Regions from separate parts of the Sodalis ligni genome, predicted to be linked through region 3. Evidence: predicted binding sites of a transcription regulator. Region 3 holds the regulator's gene; each other region holds the start of a gene.
The links. Region 3 encodes sigma-54, which starts transcription at its own class of promoters, with help from an activator protein. Its sites were predicted from a motif close to GTTGGCACANNTTTCGCTNT; they were not measured.
Positions count from the first base shown of each region.

Region 1: the regulator sigma-54 is predicted to act here: its motif matches at 1,915-1,934, upstream of GTU79_RS22155 (gamma-glutamyltransferase family protein).
Region 2: the regulator sigma-54 is predicted to act here: its motif matches at 2,014-2,033, upstream of hypA (hydrogenase maturation nickel metallochaperone HypA).
Region 4: the regulator sigma-54 is predicted to act here: its motif matches at 1,997-2,016, upstream of glnK (P-II family nitrogen regulator).

Region 1 covers NZ_CP075169.1:4,722,857-4,727,062, forward strand. Annotated here, with positions in the region: gene GTU79_RS22145 (transporter substrate-binding domain-containing protein) at 1-694, opposite strand, end outside; gene GTU79_RS22150 (MurR/RpiR family transcriptional regulator) at 927-1,772, opposite strand; gene GTU79_RS22155 (gamma-glutamyltransferase family protein) at 1,975-3,561, shown strand; gene hpxZ (oxalurate catabolism protein HpxZ) at 3,721-4,104, shown strand; gene puuE (allantoinase PuuE) at 4,119-4,206, opposite strand, start outside.
Region 2 covers NZ_CP075169.1:1,268,576-1,272,781, forward strand. Annotated here, with positions in the region: gene hyfB (hydrogenase 4 subunit B) at 1-1,053, opposite strand, end outside; gene GTU79_RS05920 (4Fe-4S dicluster domain-containing protein) at 1,056-1,676, opposite strand; gene hypA (hydrogenase maturation nickel metallochaperone HypA) at 2,074-2,418, shown strand; gene hypB (hydrogenase nickel incorporation protein HypB) at 2,481-3,671, shown strand; gene hypC (HypC/HybG/HupF family hydrogenase formation chaperone) at 3,717-4,010, shown strand; gene hypD (hydrogenase formation protein HypD) at 4,083-4,206, shown strand, end outside.
Region 3 covers NZ_CP075169.1:670,082-674,287, forward strand. Annotated here, with positions in the region: gene rapZ (RNase adapter RapZ) at 1-152, opposite strand, end outside; gene ptsN (PTS IIA-like nitrogen regulatory protein PtsN) at 251-730, opposite strand; gene hpf (ribosome hibernation promoting factor) at 891-1,178, opposite strand; gene rpoN (RNA polymerase factor sigma-54) at 1,202-2,638, opposite strand; gene lptB (LPS export ABC transporter ATP-binding protein) at 2,687-3,412, opposite strand; gene lptA (lipopolysaccharide ABC transporter substrate-binding protein LptA) at 3,430-4,029, opposite strand; gene lptC (LPS export ABC transporter periplasmic protein LptC) at 3,998-4,206, opposite strand, start outside.
Region 4 covers NZ_CP075169.1:1,473,770-1,477,975, forward strand. Annotated here, with positions in the region: gene GTU79_RS06870 (SmdB family multidrug efflux ABC transporter permease/ATP-binding protein) at 1-1,727, shown strand, start outside; gene glnK (P-II family nitrogen regulator) at 2,068-2,406, shown strand; gene amtB (ammonium transporter AmtB) at 2,444-3,730, shown strand; gene tesB (acyl-CoA thioesterase II) at 4,124-4,206, opposite strand, start outside.

The DNA of each region.
Region 1 (4,206 bases), 2.4 Mb from region 3:
CCTTCTCCTTCAGCGCCGGTTCATCCTTGCGCAGGCCGATAAAGCAGGGGGAATCCTTCAGCATGAATTTCGGCACCGGCGCTTTGGCGGGGTTCTGGCGGGCAATGGCGCTCACCACCAGATTGCCGGTGGCCACATACTGCACCTGGCCGGACATATAGGCCGACAGCGTGGTGTTATTATCTTCGTAACGTTTGATCTGCGCATCTTTCGGCGCCAGGTCGGTCAGCACCATATCCTCCACCGCGCCGCGGGTCACCGCTATGGTTTTGCCGCTAAGCTCGGCCGGCGCTTTGAGCCCATCGTCCTTCGGCCCGAATACGCCGAGGAAAAACGGGGCGTAGGCCCGGCTGAAATCGATGGTTTTTTCACGTTCGGCGTTTTTGCCCAAACTGGATATCACCAGATCCACCTTATCCGTTTGCAGGTAAGGCACCCGATTGGCGCTGGTCACCGGCACCAGTTGCAGTTTGAGCTTCATCTTGTCGGCCAGATAATGCGCCATATCGATATCGTAGCCCTCGGCCTGCATGTCTGTGCCGATGGAACCAAAAGGCGGGAAATCCTGCGGGATGGCAACGCGCAATACCCCGCGCTGCTGGATTTGCTGCCACTGATCGGCCATGGCCGCGCCGGCTTGGGTCAGCAACAGGACCGCGCCCGCCAGGGCAATAAGCTGTTTTCTGATGGTCATTCTCGGTTTCCCAGGTGAAATGATGAAACTAATGATTCTACAATCAGTCAGTCTGCAACTAATGTGCCAAATGAAGCCGGAAATTTTCCCCGCGCACGGGCACGGCGTAACTTATTGTTAAACGCGGTCAGTCGGGGTATTCGGGGGTTTTCGCGGGCTGAGGATGTGCTTTTTCAGCGAAGGCCGTATGCACCGCCAGTGGGCAAACGCACCACTCCAGCGCGCCGTTTTATTACGTGCGGCGCTGCTCAAGCTCTTCCAGGGAGCCGTACCAGTCCGCAATGTTATGGATGCGCTGCCGCCCCTGGGCCAGGGTGTCGTGCAACAGCGCATTGCTGATTAAATTCACCAGGCTCATGGCCGACGAATAGGAATCAAACGCCGATACGCTGTCCAGCGGCGTGGCCAAATGCCAACGCGCCAGCGGGATCAGGGCCTGCGCCTGGGGCTCGCTTATCAGCAGCACCGGCACATTATTGTGTTGAAGTTTTGCCAAGAACGGGCGGATTTGCGGGGTACGCCGGCGAAACGCCACCACCACCACCATATCATCGCCGGTGAGATCAATGACCTCTTCCGCCAGGGTTTGTCCCGGCTGGGGCAGCAGGTTAACCTGACTGCGCACTTGCAACAGCTGCTGACGCAGGTGCATCGCCACCGGATAACTGTTGCGCAACCCCACCAGGCACAGTCGCCGGGCGTGGCTCATGGCCTGGATCACCGCGGAAAACTGCGGGCCGTCCATTTGGTTGACCCAGTGGGTCAGATTAGCCATTTCCTGTTTGTAATGCCGCTCCAGCAGCGTATTGCCCAGCACCGCGTCGCGGCGATCCGCCAAGGGCATGCCGCTTTGGCGCAGCGTGCGCAGCTCATCGCGGACCTGGCGGTAACTCTCATATCCCAAACGCCGGAACAGTCTGCTTACCGTCGCCTTGGACACCCCGCTCAGCCTCGCCAGTTCGGCGCTGTTATAGCTGGTCATATCGTCAAAATGATCGGCAATGAACCCGGCTATGCGCTGTTCCTGCGGCGACAAACGGGCATAAGCGTCACGCAGCCGCTCATCAAAAGGCGTCATGTTCCCTGGTTCCCTGTTACTTTCGTTTCAACCTACCCTAGCATATACCCTCCATCTTTCAAGTTGCAGCTGTGCTGGCTGTGACTCGAAAGCTATTGGGTATCGCGTGCCTTATGTCACCTATGTCAATAGCGGTCCGCACGTTGGAACGCCTCTTGCTTAACTCACCTTATCCATCCTTGGCGACAGGACCATGCCCCCGATGAACCACAGTAATATCGCGCCGATGGGAATGGCGGTGACGCCCCATCATCTGGCCAGTGAAAGCGCCCTTTCCATTCTGCGCGCCGGCGGTAACGCCATCGACGCCATGGTTGCCGCAGCCGCCACCATCTCGGTGGTCTACCCGCATATGACCGGGCTTGGCGGCGATGGTTTTTGGCTGATCGTGCCACCGCAGGGGGATCCCGTTGCTATCGACGCCGGCGGACCGGCGGGTTCCCTTGCCGCCATGTCACTGTATGACGGGCTGGAGGCTATCCCCCATCGCGGCCCGAAATCGGCCCTGACCGTTGCCGGGACGGTGGCGGGATGGGCGGAGGCGCTGACGCTGTCCCGGGAAATGGGCAATCCGTCGCTGCCGCTTTCGCAACTGCTGGGGGATGCCATTCGTTATGCCGCCGACGGTATGCCGGTGTCATTATCCCAAGCACGGGCATCCGCGGAAAAATTCGATGAGCTGGCGAAGCAGGCAAGCTTTGCCCGGCAGTTTCTGCCTCAAGGCAAGCCCCCCGACGCCGGCAGCCGGCTTATTCAGCCGCAATTGGCGGATACCCTCACCCGCCTGACGGTGGAAGGACTGAACAGCTTTTATCGCGGACCGCTGGCGGCTGATATGGCCCAAGAGATGGCCCTGCTGGGCATGCCCGTCACCGCCGACGATTTAGCGGCGTTTCATGCCCGGCTAAGCATCCCGCTGCGTTTGTCGCACAGCATGGGAGAACTGTTTAATCTGGCGCCCCCCACCCAGGGTTTGGTATCCCTGATGATCCTGGGGCTGACGGATCGTCTCCCCTGGGCCAATGAGTCGGAAAGCCACTGCATTCACGCCATTGTCGAGGCCACCAAACTGGCTTTTGCCACGCGGGACAACTGTATAACCGATCCGGGCCATATGACGCTGGATGCCCAAAGCCTGCTGGCGGCGCCGGTGCTGGACAGGCTGTCGGAACGGATAAACAGCGGGCAGGCGGCCCCCTGGGGCAGTGTCCTGTCGCCGGGGGATACGGTTTGGATGGGCATCATTGACAGCAGCGGGCTGGCGGTATCCTTTATCCAAAGCCTTTACCATGAGTTCGGCAGCGGCGTGCTGCTGCCGAAAAGCGGCGTACTGTGGCAAAACCGCGGCGCGTCCTTCAGCCTGGACCCGGCGCATTTGCGGGCCCTGGCCCCTGGCAAATATCCTTTTCATACCCTGAATCCCGCCGCGGCGAAGCTTCATGACGGACGAACGATGATTTACGGTTCCATGGGCGGCGACGGCCAGCCGCAAACCCAGGCGGCGCTGTTTACCCGCCATGTAATGCAAGGAATGCCGCTGCAGCGGGCCATCAGCGCGCCGCGCTGGCTGCTGGGGCGCACCTGGGGACAGGCCACGGATACGCTGAAACTGGAGGGGCGTTTCTCCGCCGCGACGGTGGCGTCCTTGCGCGCCCTTGGCCACCAGGTGGAGATGCTGCCGGAATTCAGCGAAGCGGTAGGCCACGCGGGAGCGGTTATCCGCCATAACAACGGCATGCTGGAAGGGGCGTTTGATCCCCGCAGCAACGGCAGCGCCGCCGGTTTTTGAACGCGCTATGCAAAACAGTCAGAAATCTATCGAAATTGACGTTCAGTGCTTGCCGGAAAACGCCAATACGGGCATTCTGGCGCAGCCCTTTTTACATAGGCGGTCAGATATTATTTTAAACGGATAGTATTTAAACGACCCAGCAAGAGTGCACGCCGCATGAAAAGTGAATTTATCGATCGCCCCGCGATACTGGCGGAAGTCAACGCCGCCTTTTACCGCTACGAACAGGCGCTTATCACCAACGATGTCGCCGTACTGGATGAATTGTTCTGGCACGACCCGCGCACTATCCGCTACGGCGCCGGCGAAAATCTTTACGGTATCGAGGCTATCCAGGCCTTTCGGGCAACGCGGCCGGCCAACGGGCTGGACCGGGTATTGCAAAATACCGTCATCACCACGTTTGGCGACGATATGGCGGTGGCAAATACCGAATTTACCCGCCCAAGCACCGACCGTATCGGCCGACAAACCCAGACCTGGGTAAAACTGGCCTGCGGCTGGCGCATTGTCGCCGCTCATATCAGCCTGATGGGATAACCCGGCGCGCGGGTTTATTCATGCTCCGGCCGCGGCGGCTTAAAAGGGTGATGGGAAATCCAATGCTCGGCGATATCCTGCCGGCGGCAAACCCATACCCGC
Region 2 (4,206 bases), 600 kb from region 3:
GCCCTTGAAGACCGCGTGGTTCAGCAGGTGATAAAGGGCGCCCAGCAGGCCCAGCGCGGCGATGACCGGATGATGGGCGGCGATACCGGCCATGCCGACCCCTACCCCCATCAGGATAATGCCGATGTTTTCCACCGTGTGCCAGGCCAGCAGACGTTTGATGTCGTGCTCCGCCAGGGCATACAGCACGCCCAGCACCGAGGAGACCGCGCCGAACGCCAGCACCAGGATACCCCACCACAGTTCGCTGGCCCCCAGCAGATCGATACCTACCTTGATGATGCCGAAGATGCCGATTTTCACCATCACCCCGGACATCAGCGCCGATGCATGGGACGGCGCGGCGGGATGGGCGCGCGGCAGCCAGCTGTGCAGCGGCAGCATGCCGGCCTTGGCGCCGAAGCCGAAAAACGCCAGCAGGAATACCACCGAGGCGCCGGCGGGACTTAACGACAGGGTGCGGAACGATGCGAACTCCAGACTGCCGCTCTGGCGGTACATCAGGAAGAAGGCAATCATGATCAGCACCGACCCGGCGTGGGCGATAAAGAAATACAGCAAACCGGCATTGATGGACTCTTCATCCTGGTCGGCGATGACCAGGAACCAGGAGGCCAGCGACATCATCTCGAAGAAAATGATGAACCAGAAGGCATTGTCCATCACCACCAGGGTGGCCATGGAGGCGATAAACAGGTTCATAAAGAACCCCATCGCCGCCGCCCCTTTTCCCAGATACTCCCGCACATAGGCCAGGGAGTAGAGGGCGCACACCGTCACCAGCAGCGAAATCACCAACAGCATAAAAGCCGCCAGGCTATCGAGCCGGACGCTGAAGGCAGCAAACGGGAAGGGCCCGACGGCGCTGTAGGTCAGGGTCTCGCCGCTGTACAGCACGCTGGCGGCCGCCAGCAGGCCAAGGATGCCGCCGGCCATGGCCGTCAGCCCGGCGGCCTGGATAGCCAGCGTTTCCCGCCGCGCCAGCAGCAATGACAGGATGGCGCCCACCGCATAGCAACCGAGGGAGCCGCCAAGTAACCGAAATGCGTCCATGTTTACTCCTGCTCCGGTTGAGAGGGGGAAAGCGAGTCCAGACCAGAGGAGAGCCAGCGCGCGGCATACTGGCGGCGCGACATACTGACCTGTTCCACCGCGCCGTCGCTTACCAGCACCAGCGCGTCGGTAGGACAGACCCGCACACACTGCGGTCCGTCGGGATGAAAGCCGCAGAGATCGCACTTCACCGCGACGCTGCGTATCCCGGCGTTCCAGGCCAGAAAGGGGTTCATATTCGCCGGGCTCTCCGGCACATCCGCCATTTGCTGCGACGGAATGAAATTCTCAAACATCGTCGGTATATTCACCGGTTTGCTGCCGGAGGGCGTAATGGCGCCGAACGGACAGGCCAATCCGCATAACTTACAGCCGATGCACAGGCTTTCATTGAGCACGATGGCGTCGGGGCCGTGGGTAATGGCATTCACCGGGCAGACCCGGGCGCAAGGCGCATCTTCACATTGGCGGCAGAGCATGGGGGCGCTTTCTTCATCGGTCCTCGTAACGGACAGTCTGGGATGCGCCTGCAATCCGGCGGCCTTATGGACCTGGGAACAGGCGGCCATACAGGTATTACATCCAATACAAAGCTGTGGCTCCGCGATAACAAAGCGGTTCATAACCCTCTCCTCCGGGAGAAACGGATGACAGTCAGGCTGCTTGGTTTATTCATACCGGCACCTAAGCATTTTCCATGCCATGAGTAGGGTTATTGCCCGGGGAGGCCATAGGCCGGGGGTTAACGCGACCATCAATGGTAAAAACAGGCTGCAGAGAAGGGGATATCGTCATAAGTGTCGACAGGCCGGGCCTCTGGGCCGTCGTCACTTATGACGACGGGATTGCGCGCTCTGTCCGAAGGCGCCGCGAATGGAAATTATTTGGTAATTGATTGATTTAAATTATTAAAACCGAGTCTTCGCCGGCGCTCAGCCTGCGGCGGATGTCCGTTTTCCCGCTGGCACCCGTCTTGCATAGCTTTATATGAGAGACATCGGTGGTACCGCGGAGAGACCCATGCACGAATTGACGCTGGCGCAAAATACGCTGGAGATCCTGGAACAGCAGGGGCGGGCGAACGGCGCGCGGCGTATTACCGCCGTCTGGTTGTCCCTCGGGGCCTTTTCCTGTGTGGAAGCGGAGTCTTTGAATTTCTGTTTCGATATGGTGTGCCGCGGGACCCTGGCCGAAGGATGTGTATTGCATCTTGAGCAGCAGCCGGCAGAGGCCTGGTGCGGCCATTGCCGGCGGCAGGTTACCCTGCCGGGCGTCCCGATCCTGGTCTGCCCTTTGTGCGGCGGACATCAATTACACACCGACGCCCACGACCATATCCAGATCAAACGATTGGAAGTGGCTTGAGGATATACTCCCCAGGGTGGGGTTAGCGGCCACGCCACTTTCATAATGACAGGAGACATGCCATGTGCAGTACCTGCGGCTGTGCCGAGGGTGAACGTCATATCGAAGGCGATGAAAATCAACCGGGTGACGGCCTTCACGGCCATCAGCATGGAGAGCATCAACATACTCACCATGGTCATGACCACGACGAGCATCAACATAGCCACGATGGCCGGGACCATGGCGATCGTTACCATTGCCACGATGGCCACGACCATGGCGATCATTACCATAGCCACGATGGTCCGGCGTATGGCGGCCATCAGCACACACACTATGATCCCGAGCGCGAAGTCCGGCCCTCCGCGGCGCTGGCGCCAAGGCATGTGGTGTTTCCCGCCGCGCCGGCGCAGGTCATTCACCACCATCACTATCATGGGGAAGTCCACAATCATTATTACCAGCTCGCCCCCGGCCAAACACTGCCGTTAACCGCCGCCGGTGAACCCGGCCCGGTTCCGGCGGCGGGTCCGGCCGGGTTTACCCCCCTGGCCGATGCGCGGGGGGACCTGGATTATGGCCGGGGGGAGGCGGGCACTCATGCGCCAGGCCTCAGCCAGCGGCGGATGGTGGAAATCGAAATTGATGTCCTGGATAAAAACAACCGGCTGGCGCACCATAACCGGCACTATTTCCAGCAGCGCGCCATCCTGGCGCTGAACCTCGTCTCCAGCCCCGGCTCGGGCAAGACCAGCCTGTTAACGGAAACGCTGCTGCGGCTGAAGGACAGCATCCCCTGTGCCGTCATCGAGGGCGATCAGCAAACCACCAATGATGCCGAACGTATCCGCGCCACCGGGGCGCCGGCGATCCAGGTCAATACCGGTAAAGGCTGTCATCTGGATGCGCAGATGGTGCATGACGCCGCCTTGCGTCTGGATCCCGTGGAAAACAGCCTGCTGTTCATCGAAAATGTCGGCAATCTGGTTTGTCCCTCCGGTTTTGATCTCGGCGAACATTGTAAAGTCGTGGTGCTGTCGGTAACCGAAGGGGAGGACAAGCCGTTAAAGTACCCCCATATGTTTGCCGCCGCCGGGTTGATGATCCTCAATAAAATTGATTTATTGCCCTGGGTGCGTTTCGATGTCGATACCTGTATCGCCAATGCCCGCCGGGTCAATCCTTCCATTGCGGTACTGATGGTGTCCGCCACCGGCGGCGAGGGCATGGATGCCTGGCTGAGCTGGCTGGAAGAGCAGCGGCGCCTGTAATCGTCGCCGATCAATATGCCCGCGGGAGCGGGCTGGAGAAAAAACATGTGTATAGGCATCCCCGGTCAGGTGGTGGAGCTCGATAACGACGGTTACGGCAACGCCTGGGTGGACGTCTGCGGCGTAAAACGGCGGGTCAATGTCCGTCTGGTTTGCGCCGATGATGCCGACATGGCGGCGCTGCCGGGAAAATGGGTCCTGGTGCACGTAGGGTTTGCCATGAGCCTGCTGGATGAGTCCGAGGCGCGGGACACGCTGGAAGCCTTGCAGGCAATGGGGGAGGTGGAAGCGGACGTAGGCTATTTCCTGCGGGGAGGCGAGACTGATGCGATTCGTTGATGGCTGTTTTTTGCACAAAGGCGAAACCGATGCGATTTGTTGATGGCTGTTTTTTGCACAATGGTGAAACCGATGCGATTCGTTGATGAATATCGCCAGCCGGAGCTGGTGAGGGGGCTGGTGGCGCGCATCGGCGAACGTATGTCCCATACGGTTTATACCGCCGAGCAGCCTTTACAGGTAATGGAAGTCTGCG
Region 3 (4,206 bases):
GCGGAAATATTGCGATCCGCCAGGGTGGCGGCCAGCTGCGGCAGCAATACCACAGGCAGGTTATCGACGCAATAAAACCCCATATCTTCCAGCGCGCGTAGCGCCACTGACTTCCCTGAACCGGATCGACCGCTGACAATCATCAGCACCATGACGACTCCCCTCTGGCATTAACATCGACGCATTGGCGAAGAGGCCGCTATTTCCGCCAATCAAACCCCGCGGGTCGGTAAGCGTAGGATACTGCGCGTTAAGACCCGGCTTCTGTTTCCGTCATGATTTCATAAAGTTCTTCGTCGCTTTGAGCGGCGCGTAGCCGGCGGCAGACCGTTTTATCAGCCAGACGCTTGGCTACCAACGATAGCGTATGCAGGTGCGTTTTGCATTGTTCCGCCGGCACCAGCAGGGCAAAAAGCAAATCCACCGGTTGATTATCGATGGCATCGAAGGCGATGGGCTGCTCCAGGCGGATAAATACCCCCACCGCCCGCAGCGTGTCCTCTTCCAGTTTGCCGTGGGGGATCGCGATTCCATTACCGATACCGGTACTGCCCATGCGTTCACGGGTTAATACGGCGTCAAATACCACCTGCGGCGCCAGGTTAAGCTGTTTGGCCGCCAGTTCGCTGATTATTTCCAGCGCGCGTTTTTTGCTCTGGCACTGAATGGAGCCGCGGGTGCATTCAAGGCTTAACACCGTATTGATTTGCATTGCTGTATCGTTAGTCATTTCGTTTCACTTAGGCGCTGATTCACCTTTAAGACTCATCGGCCCATTATACCCGTCATCTTGCGAGTCGCGGGTGTGTTGGCTTAGTTGCTCGGCTCATCCATGAGCCTCGCCATTACGAGCCGATGCGAGGTCAGGCTGCGACAATGGCTACAGTGAATTAAAACTGTTTCAGTTTATCTTTATGCTTGTTAAGTTGACGCGCCAGCTTATCTATCAGCAGATCGATGGCGGCATACATATCATCCGCTTCCGAAGTCGCGTGCAGCTCGCCGCCATTGACATGTATCGTCGCTTCAGCGATCTTCTGCACCTTTTCGACTTTTAGAACAATATATACCTGATTGATTCGGTCGAAGTACTGTTCAAGCTTGGAAAATTTCGCAGTAACGAAATCGCGTAACGCATCGGTGATATCAACACGCTGTCCGGTAATATTCAGCTGCATAGTGTCTTCCTTCTCTGTGGAGGTCAAACCAATTGTTTTCGCTGGTTCGACGGCGGGATGGATAAGGACTCACGATATTTTGCCACGGTACGCCGTGCTACCATAATACCCTGATCGGAAAGCAGGGTAGTCAGCTTGCTGTCGCTGAGCGGCTTCGCCGGGTTTTCTGCGGCGATCAGTTTTTTCACCAGCGCGCGAATGGCCGTTGAGGAAGCTTCGCCGCCCCCTTCGGTATTGACGTGACTGGAGAAAAAATATTTAAGTTCGTAGATACCGCGCGGGCTGTGCAGATATTTTTGCGTGGTAACGCGAGATATGGTTGATTCATGCATATCCACCGCCTGGGCGATATCCGCCAGCACCATGGGACGCATAAACTCTTCCCCCTGTTCGAAAAATGCCTGCTGCTGCTCTACGATGCAGCGGGTGACTTTCAACAGGGTGTCATTACGGCTTTCAAGACTTTTAATCAGCCAGCGGGCTTCCTGCAGGTGGCTGCGGATAAACTGCCCGTCCGCATCGTTTCGGGTGGTGTTGCCCAGCGCCGCGTATTGCTGATTGATTTTAAGGTTGGGAATGCTGTCGGTATTGAGTTCCACCGTCCAGCGGTTATGCACTTTGCGCACCAGGACATCGGGTATCACATACTGCGATTCGGTGGTATTGATGGATTGGCCCGGGCGGGGATCCAGGGATTGAATCAGCGCCATCGCCGATTTCAACACCTCTTCTTTCAGCCGCGTCGACCTCAGCAGGGTACGGAAATCGTGGCTGGCCAGCAAATCCAGGTAATCGGTGACGATAAGCCTGGCTTCCGCCAGATACGGAAAGTCCTTTGACAGCTGCGAGAGCTGAATGAGCAGGCAATCACGTAAATCCCGCGCCGCCACACCCACCGGATCGAATCGCTGGACTCGTTTCAGCACCGCTTCCACTTCATCCATGGTCACGCTCTCTACGCCGATGCTTTCCAGGATATCTTCCAGCGGCACGGTGAGATAACCGGTCTCATCCACCGCATCCACGATGGAGGTGGCGATAGCGATGTCGGTGTCGGAAAAAGGCGTCAGCTCCACTTGCCACATCAGATAATCCTGCAGCGTCTGAATGGTCTCGCCCTGGTAAATCGGCAGCTCCTCGTCGCGATAATCCGTACCGGTGCCGGACGGGGTGCCCGCTGAATACATTTCGTCCCAGGTAGCGTCCAGCGGCAGTTCTTCCGGCATATCCTTTTGCTCCATCGCCTCGCGGGTATCGAGGGATTCGGAGTCGGGAGCGTCGTGCGGCGTGTCTATTTCTTCATGAACGTCCGATTGTTCGAGTAAAGGATTGCTTTCCAGCGCAGTCTGTATTTCCTGCTGGAGTTCAAGCGTGGACAATTGCAACAGACGTATCGCCTGCTGTAACTGCGGAGTCATGGCCAGTTGCTGACTAAACCTGAGTTGCAAACCTTGCTTCATATGATGCGTTAATTAACCTCATGGCCCTTCATTCTTCAGGACACCTTATCAGAGGCGGAACTCTTCGCCCAGATAAACACGTTTCACCTGCTCGTCCTGGAGGATTTCAGCCGGGGACCCGTGCGCGATGAGTTTACCCTGACTGACTATATAAGCACGCTCGCACACGTCCAGCGTCTCGCGCACATTATGATCGGTAATCAACACCCCGAGCCCGCTGTCGCGCAAATGTTCGATGATTTTTTTGATATCGATAACGGAAATCGGATCCACACCGGCAAAAGGTTCATCAAGCAAAATGAATTTAGGGTTGGCGGCCAGGGCGCGGGCGATTTCCACCCGGCGCCGCTCGCCGCCGGAAAGAGATTGTCCCATATGATCGCGCAGATGGGCGATATGGAACTCCTCCATCAGGGCATTGGCCCGGTCCTCGCGCTGGGCGCCGCTCAGGTCCTTCCTGATTTGCAGCACCGCCATCAGATTATCATAGACGCTGAGGCGGCGGAAAATGGAGGCCTCCTGCGGCAGATAGCCGATACCCCGGCGCGCGCGGGTATGCAGCGGCAGGATACTGATGTCGTCGTCGTCAATAACGATGCGGCCGGCGTCGCGCTGAATGATGCCCACAACCATATAAAACGTGGTGGTTTTGCCCGCACCGTTGGGTCCCAGCAATCCGACAATTTCGCCTGAACTGACCTTGAGGCTGACGTTTTCCACCACATGGCGGCCTTTGTAAGCTTTAGCCAGGTTTTCCGCGATTAATGTTGCCATAGGAGCTGTTAACCTTGTTAATTAGCGGCGGGTTTAACCGCCGGAGCGGCCTTCTTGGCCGGTGCGGCTTTAGCAGCCGGTGCGCCCGGCGCGGCCGGGGTTTTATCCTGCAACTGGGACGGCACCAGCACGGTTGTCACCCGTTTGCCTTTGTCGCTGAAGGCCTCCATCTGCTGCTGTTTCACCAGATAGGTAATACGATCGCCTTTGACGTTGCTGTCCAGCTGTTCGATGTAAGCGTCACCGGTAAGAATGACATAGTCGTTGGCCAATTCGTAGCGCACCTTCTGCGCATGGCCCTTCACCGGTTTACCGCTGTCCTGCATCTGGTAGAAGGTAACCGGATTTCCGTAGCCTTCCACCACTTCCTTGCCCTGCACGCCGTTGGGACGGGTAATGACGACCTTATCCGCCCTGATATCGATGGAGCCTTGTTTTACCACCACCGTGCCGGTCAGCGTCACGGTATTGGTGAGCATATCAACCGCCTGCTGCGCGGAGTCAACATTGATCGGCTGGTCGGTATCGCCGGTCAGCGCCATGGCCTTGGCGCTGAGCAGTAACAGCGCGCCGGCGGCGATGATGTTATGGATTTTGCTGCTGGTTCTGAATTTCATAAGAGGTCTTGACCTTTTCAATCAACTGGGCAGTCTTGCTTCGCAGATTTCCGCGCATCTTTGTGCCTACAGAGTTAAAGCCGACGCCATATAAGGTGACTACGTCATCAGAAGACACATCCTGCGTCACCAGATTCACTACCGCGTTATCGGTTCTGATGTGCTGCAGCTGTGATG
Region 4 (4,206 bases), 800 kb from region 3:
ATCGCAATCCCCTGATCCGGGCGGTGGTGATGCTCTGGCTGGCGGCGGCGGCGGAAGTGGCCGGGCCGGTGGTCATCAGTTATTTTATCGATCACGTGGTGCCTCTTAAGCGTTTCCCCGCGCTGCTGGTGACCGGACTGGCCCTGGCATATATCGCGCTGCAGCTTATCTCCGCGTCGCTGCGCTATTTTCAGGCCCTGCTGTTTAACCGTACGGCATTGGACATAGTGCAACAGCTGCGTACCGAAGTGATGGATGCTTCGTTGCGACAGCCCTTGAGTACCTTCGATACCCAGCCGGTGGGACAGCTTATTTCCCGGGTGACCAACGATACCGAGGTGGTGAAGGATCTGTATATAACCGTGTTGTCCACTTGGCTGCGCTGTATCGCGCTGGTGGTGGCCATGCTGGTGGCCATGTTCGCGCTGGACTGGCGCATGGCCTGCGTTGCGCTGGTCATCTTCCCGGTGGTGGCGCTGGTGATGTCTATATACCAATATTACAGCACACCCATCGTGCGTCGTCTGCGCGCATATCTGGCGGATATCAATGACGGTTTTAACGAAGCAATCAGCGGTATGACCGTTATACAGCAGTTCCGGCAGCAGCAGAGATTCGGAAAAAAACTGGCGCAAGCCAGCCACTCACACTATCTGGCCCGCATGCAGACGCTCAGGCTGGAGGGTTTCCTCCTGCGGCCGTTACTGAGCCTTCTCTCCGCCCTGGTGCTGTGCGGCCTGTTGATGCTGTTTGGCTTCAGCCCGGTAGGTTCGGTGGGGGTAGGGGTACTATATGCCTTTATCAACTACCTGGGACGGCTGAACGAGCCGCTGATTGAACTCACCACACAGCAATCCATGCTGCAGCAGGCGGTGGTGGCGGGGGAGCGTATCTTCGAGTTGATGGATGGCCACCGGCAGCAATACGGCGCGGATGATATGCCCCTGTGCAGCGGACGCATAGACATCCGTGATTTGACCTTTGGTTATCGGGACGGCGCGCCGGTGATAAAACACGTCTCGCTCACCGTTCCATCCCGCAGCTTTATCGCCCTGGTGGGACATACCGGCAGCGGTAAAAGTACGTTGGCCAATCTGATGATGGGGTACTACCGTATCGATGAGGGCCGCTTACTGCTCGATGGACGCTCCATCGACAGCCTGTCGCACCGGGTGCTCCGGCAAGGCGTGGCTATCGTCCAGCAGGATCCGGTGGTCATGGCGGATACGGTATTCACCAATATCACCCTGGGGCGGGATATCACCGAAGCCCAGGTCTGGCGGGTCCTTGAACAGGTGCAATTGGCCGAACTGGTGCGTGCGCTGCCCGACGGACTGTATGCCGAGCTCGGCGAACAGGGTAACACGCTGTCGGTGGGGCAAAAGCAGTTGCTGGCGCTGGCCAGGGTCATGGTATCGACGCCGGGAATCCTCATTTTGGACGAAGCGACGGCCAATATCGACTCCGGCACCGAGCAGGCAATCCAACGGGCGCTGGCCACCATCCGCCGGCAGACGACGCTGGTGGTTATCGCCCACCGGCTGTCCACGATAGTCGATGCCGATGAAATCCTGGTATTGCATCGCGGCGAAGCGGTAGAACGGGGTTCCCACGATTTCCTGCTGCGACAGCAGGGGCGTTATTACCAAATGTACCAGCTACAGCAGGCAGGCCGGGCCTTGAGTACCGCCGGGATATTGGCGACCCCCATAGCGCCGACGGTTTGACGGGGCTTTTTGCCAAGGCTCGGCATAGTTCATGATGCGCCTGCTTACCGGCGGGCGGGCTGAATGGTCCGCCCATTTACATCTACCCGCACCGCAATCGGGCATTAACAAGCATTCACCCGCGCCAATGCACCCTTATCAGGCGCGACGCCTCTTTTTGGTGCACCCATTCTCCCTCTCTTTGGACGCAGCTTCCGATAAAATCAAAGACAAACCTGCCCGCGCTCCATGGGCAGGCATCGAAGGGTAAATTTCTATTTCAAAACATTTATGGCACATGCTTTGCTTTACTCAGGCGTAGTGGTCGCGAGTTCGGATCCAAATTCTTGAGGGGGAGCATATGAAGCTGGTAACCGTGGTGATAAAACCATTTAAATTGGAAGACGTGCGAGAAGCACTTTCTGCTGTGGGTATTCAAGGGCTAACGGTCACCGAGGTAAAAGGGTTTGGACGGCAAAAAGGCCATGCTGAACTTTATCGCGGGGCTGAATACAGCGTTAATTTCCTGCCAAAAGTGAAAATTGATATTGCCATTGCCGATGATCAATTGGATGAAGTTATCGACGTCATCAGTAAAGCGGCTTACACCGGTAAAATCGGGGACGGCAAGATTTTTGTTGCTGAGTTACAACGGGTTATTCGCATTCGTACCGGCGAGACCGATGAAGCAGCACTTTAACGACACGCGCGAATTTTGTGGATAGGGATGAATGAAAATGAAGAAACTTGTCTCATTAACCGGTCTTGGGGCAGTGGCATTGTTGCCCACATGGGCCATGGCCGCGACACCTGTTGTTGATAAGGCCGATAATGCGTTTATGATGATTAGCACCGCTTTGGTGCTGTTTATGACGTTACCGGGCATCGCTTTATTTTACGGCGGCTTGATACGCGCCAAAAACGTCCTGTCAATGCTGACCCAGGTGGCGGTAACCTTTGCCATGGTTTGCGTGCTGTGGATGCTGTACGGTTACTCTTTGGCCTTCAGTGAAGGCAATCCCTTCTTCGGCGGCTTTACCTGGGCGATGCTGAAAAACATTGAAACCACGGCGTTGATGGGGACTTTCTATCAGTTGGTGCATGTGGCGTTCCAATGTTCTTTCGCCTGTATCACCGTGGGTCTGATCGTCGGCGCGCTGGCGGAACGCATCCGTTTCTCCGCCGTTCTGATTTTTGTGGTTATCTGGCTGACATTCTCTTATGTGCCGATGGCGCATATGGTGTGGGCGGGCGGTTATTTGGCGTCCATGGGCGCGCTGGACTTCGCCGGCGGTACGGTGGTACACATCAACGCCGCCAGTGCAGGTCTGATCGGCGCTTATATGCTGGGCAAACGCGCAGGCTTTGGTAAAGAATCATTTAAACCGCATAACCTGCCGATGGTATTCACCGGTACCGCCATTCTTTATGTCGGCTGGTTTGGCTTCAACGCCGGTTCCGCCAGCGCCGCCAATGAAATCGCCGGACTGGCGTTTATCAATACGGTCATGGCTACCGCCGGCGCCATTCTTTCCTGGGTGTTCGTCGAGTGGATGATTCGCGGCAAGCCTTCTTTGCTGGGCGCCTGTTCCGGTTGTATCGCCGGTTTGGTTGCCATTACTCCGGCGGCCGGCTTCGTCGGTGTCGGCGGTGCGCTGGTCATTGGCTTGGTGGGCGGTGTCGCCGGTCTGTGGGGTGTGGTTGCCCTGAAGAAATGGCTGCGTGTGGATGACGTTTGCGATGTGTTCGGTGTGCACGGCGTTTGCGGTATCTGCGGCTGTCTGCTGACCGGTGTCTTCACTTCCGCTTCACTGGGCGGCGTCGGTTATGCGCAGGGCGTGACCATGGGTCATCAACTGTGGGTACAGCTTTATAGCGTGATCGTTTGTTTGATATGGTCCGGCGTGGTTGCCTTTGTCGGCTTCAAGATTGCTGATATCGCGGTGGGTCTGCGGGTTTCCGAAGAACAGGAACGCGAAGGTCTGGATGTCAACAGCCATGGCGAAAGTGCTTACAACGAATAACTTATGCAGGATTGGCCGGTAAAAGTTTACCGGCACATCACTGAACCGGGGCGTCTAGATGACGCCCCGTTTTTTTTGCGGACAGATTCGCCTCCATTTTCGCGGTCTCCCTTAACACGTTCGCTGCGCGTTCGACGATCGCGGGCCTACCGCGCTGTGGGGCGCTCCGGCGGGCGGGAAAACCACGCCCGCTTCGACCCCATCAGCACGGTCTCCCTTTAACACCTTCGCTGCACGTTCGACGATCGCGGGCCTACCGCGCTGTGGGGCTCCGGCGGGCGGTTAAACCACGCCCGCTTCGACCCCATCAGCACGGTCTCCCTTTAACACGTTCGCTGCGCGTTCGACGATCGCGGACCTACCGCGCTGTGGGGTGCTTTTCCGCCGGTTGGATTAACCTGGTTCATTGGTGCGGCGCATGACGCCTTCCTGGGTTGCCGATGCGATAAGCCTCCCGTCGCGGCTGTAGAATTGCC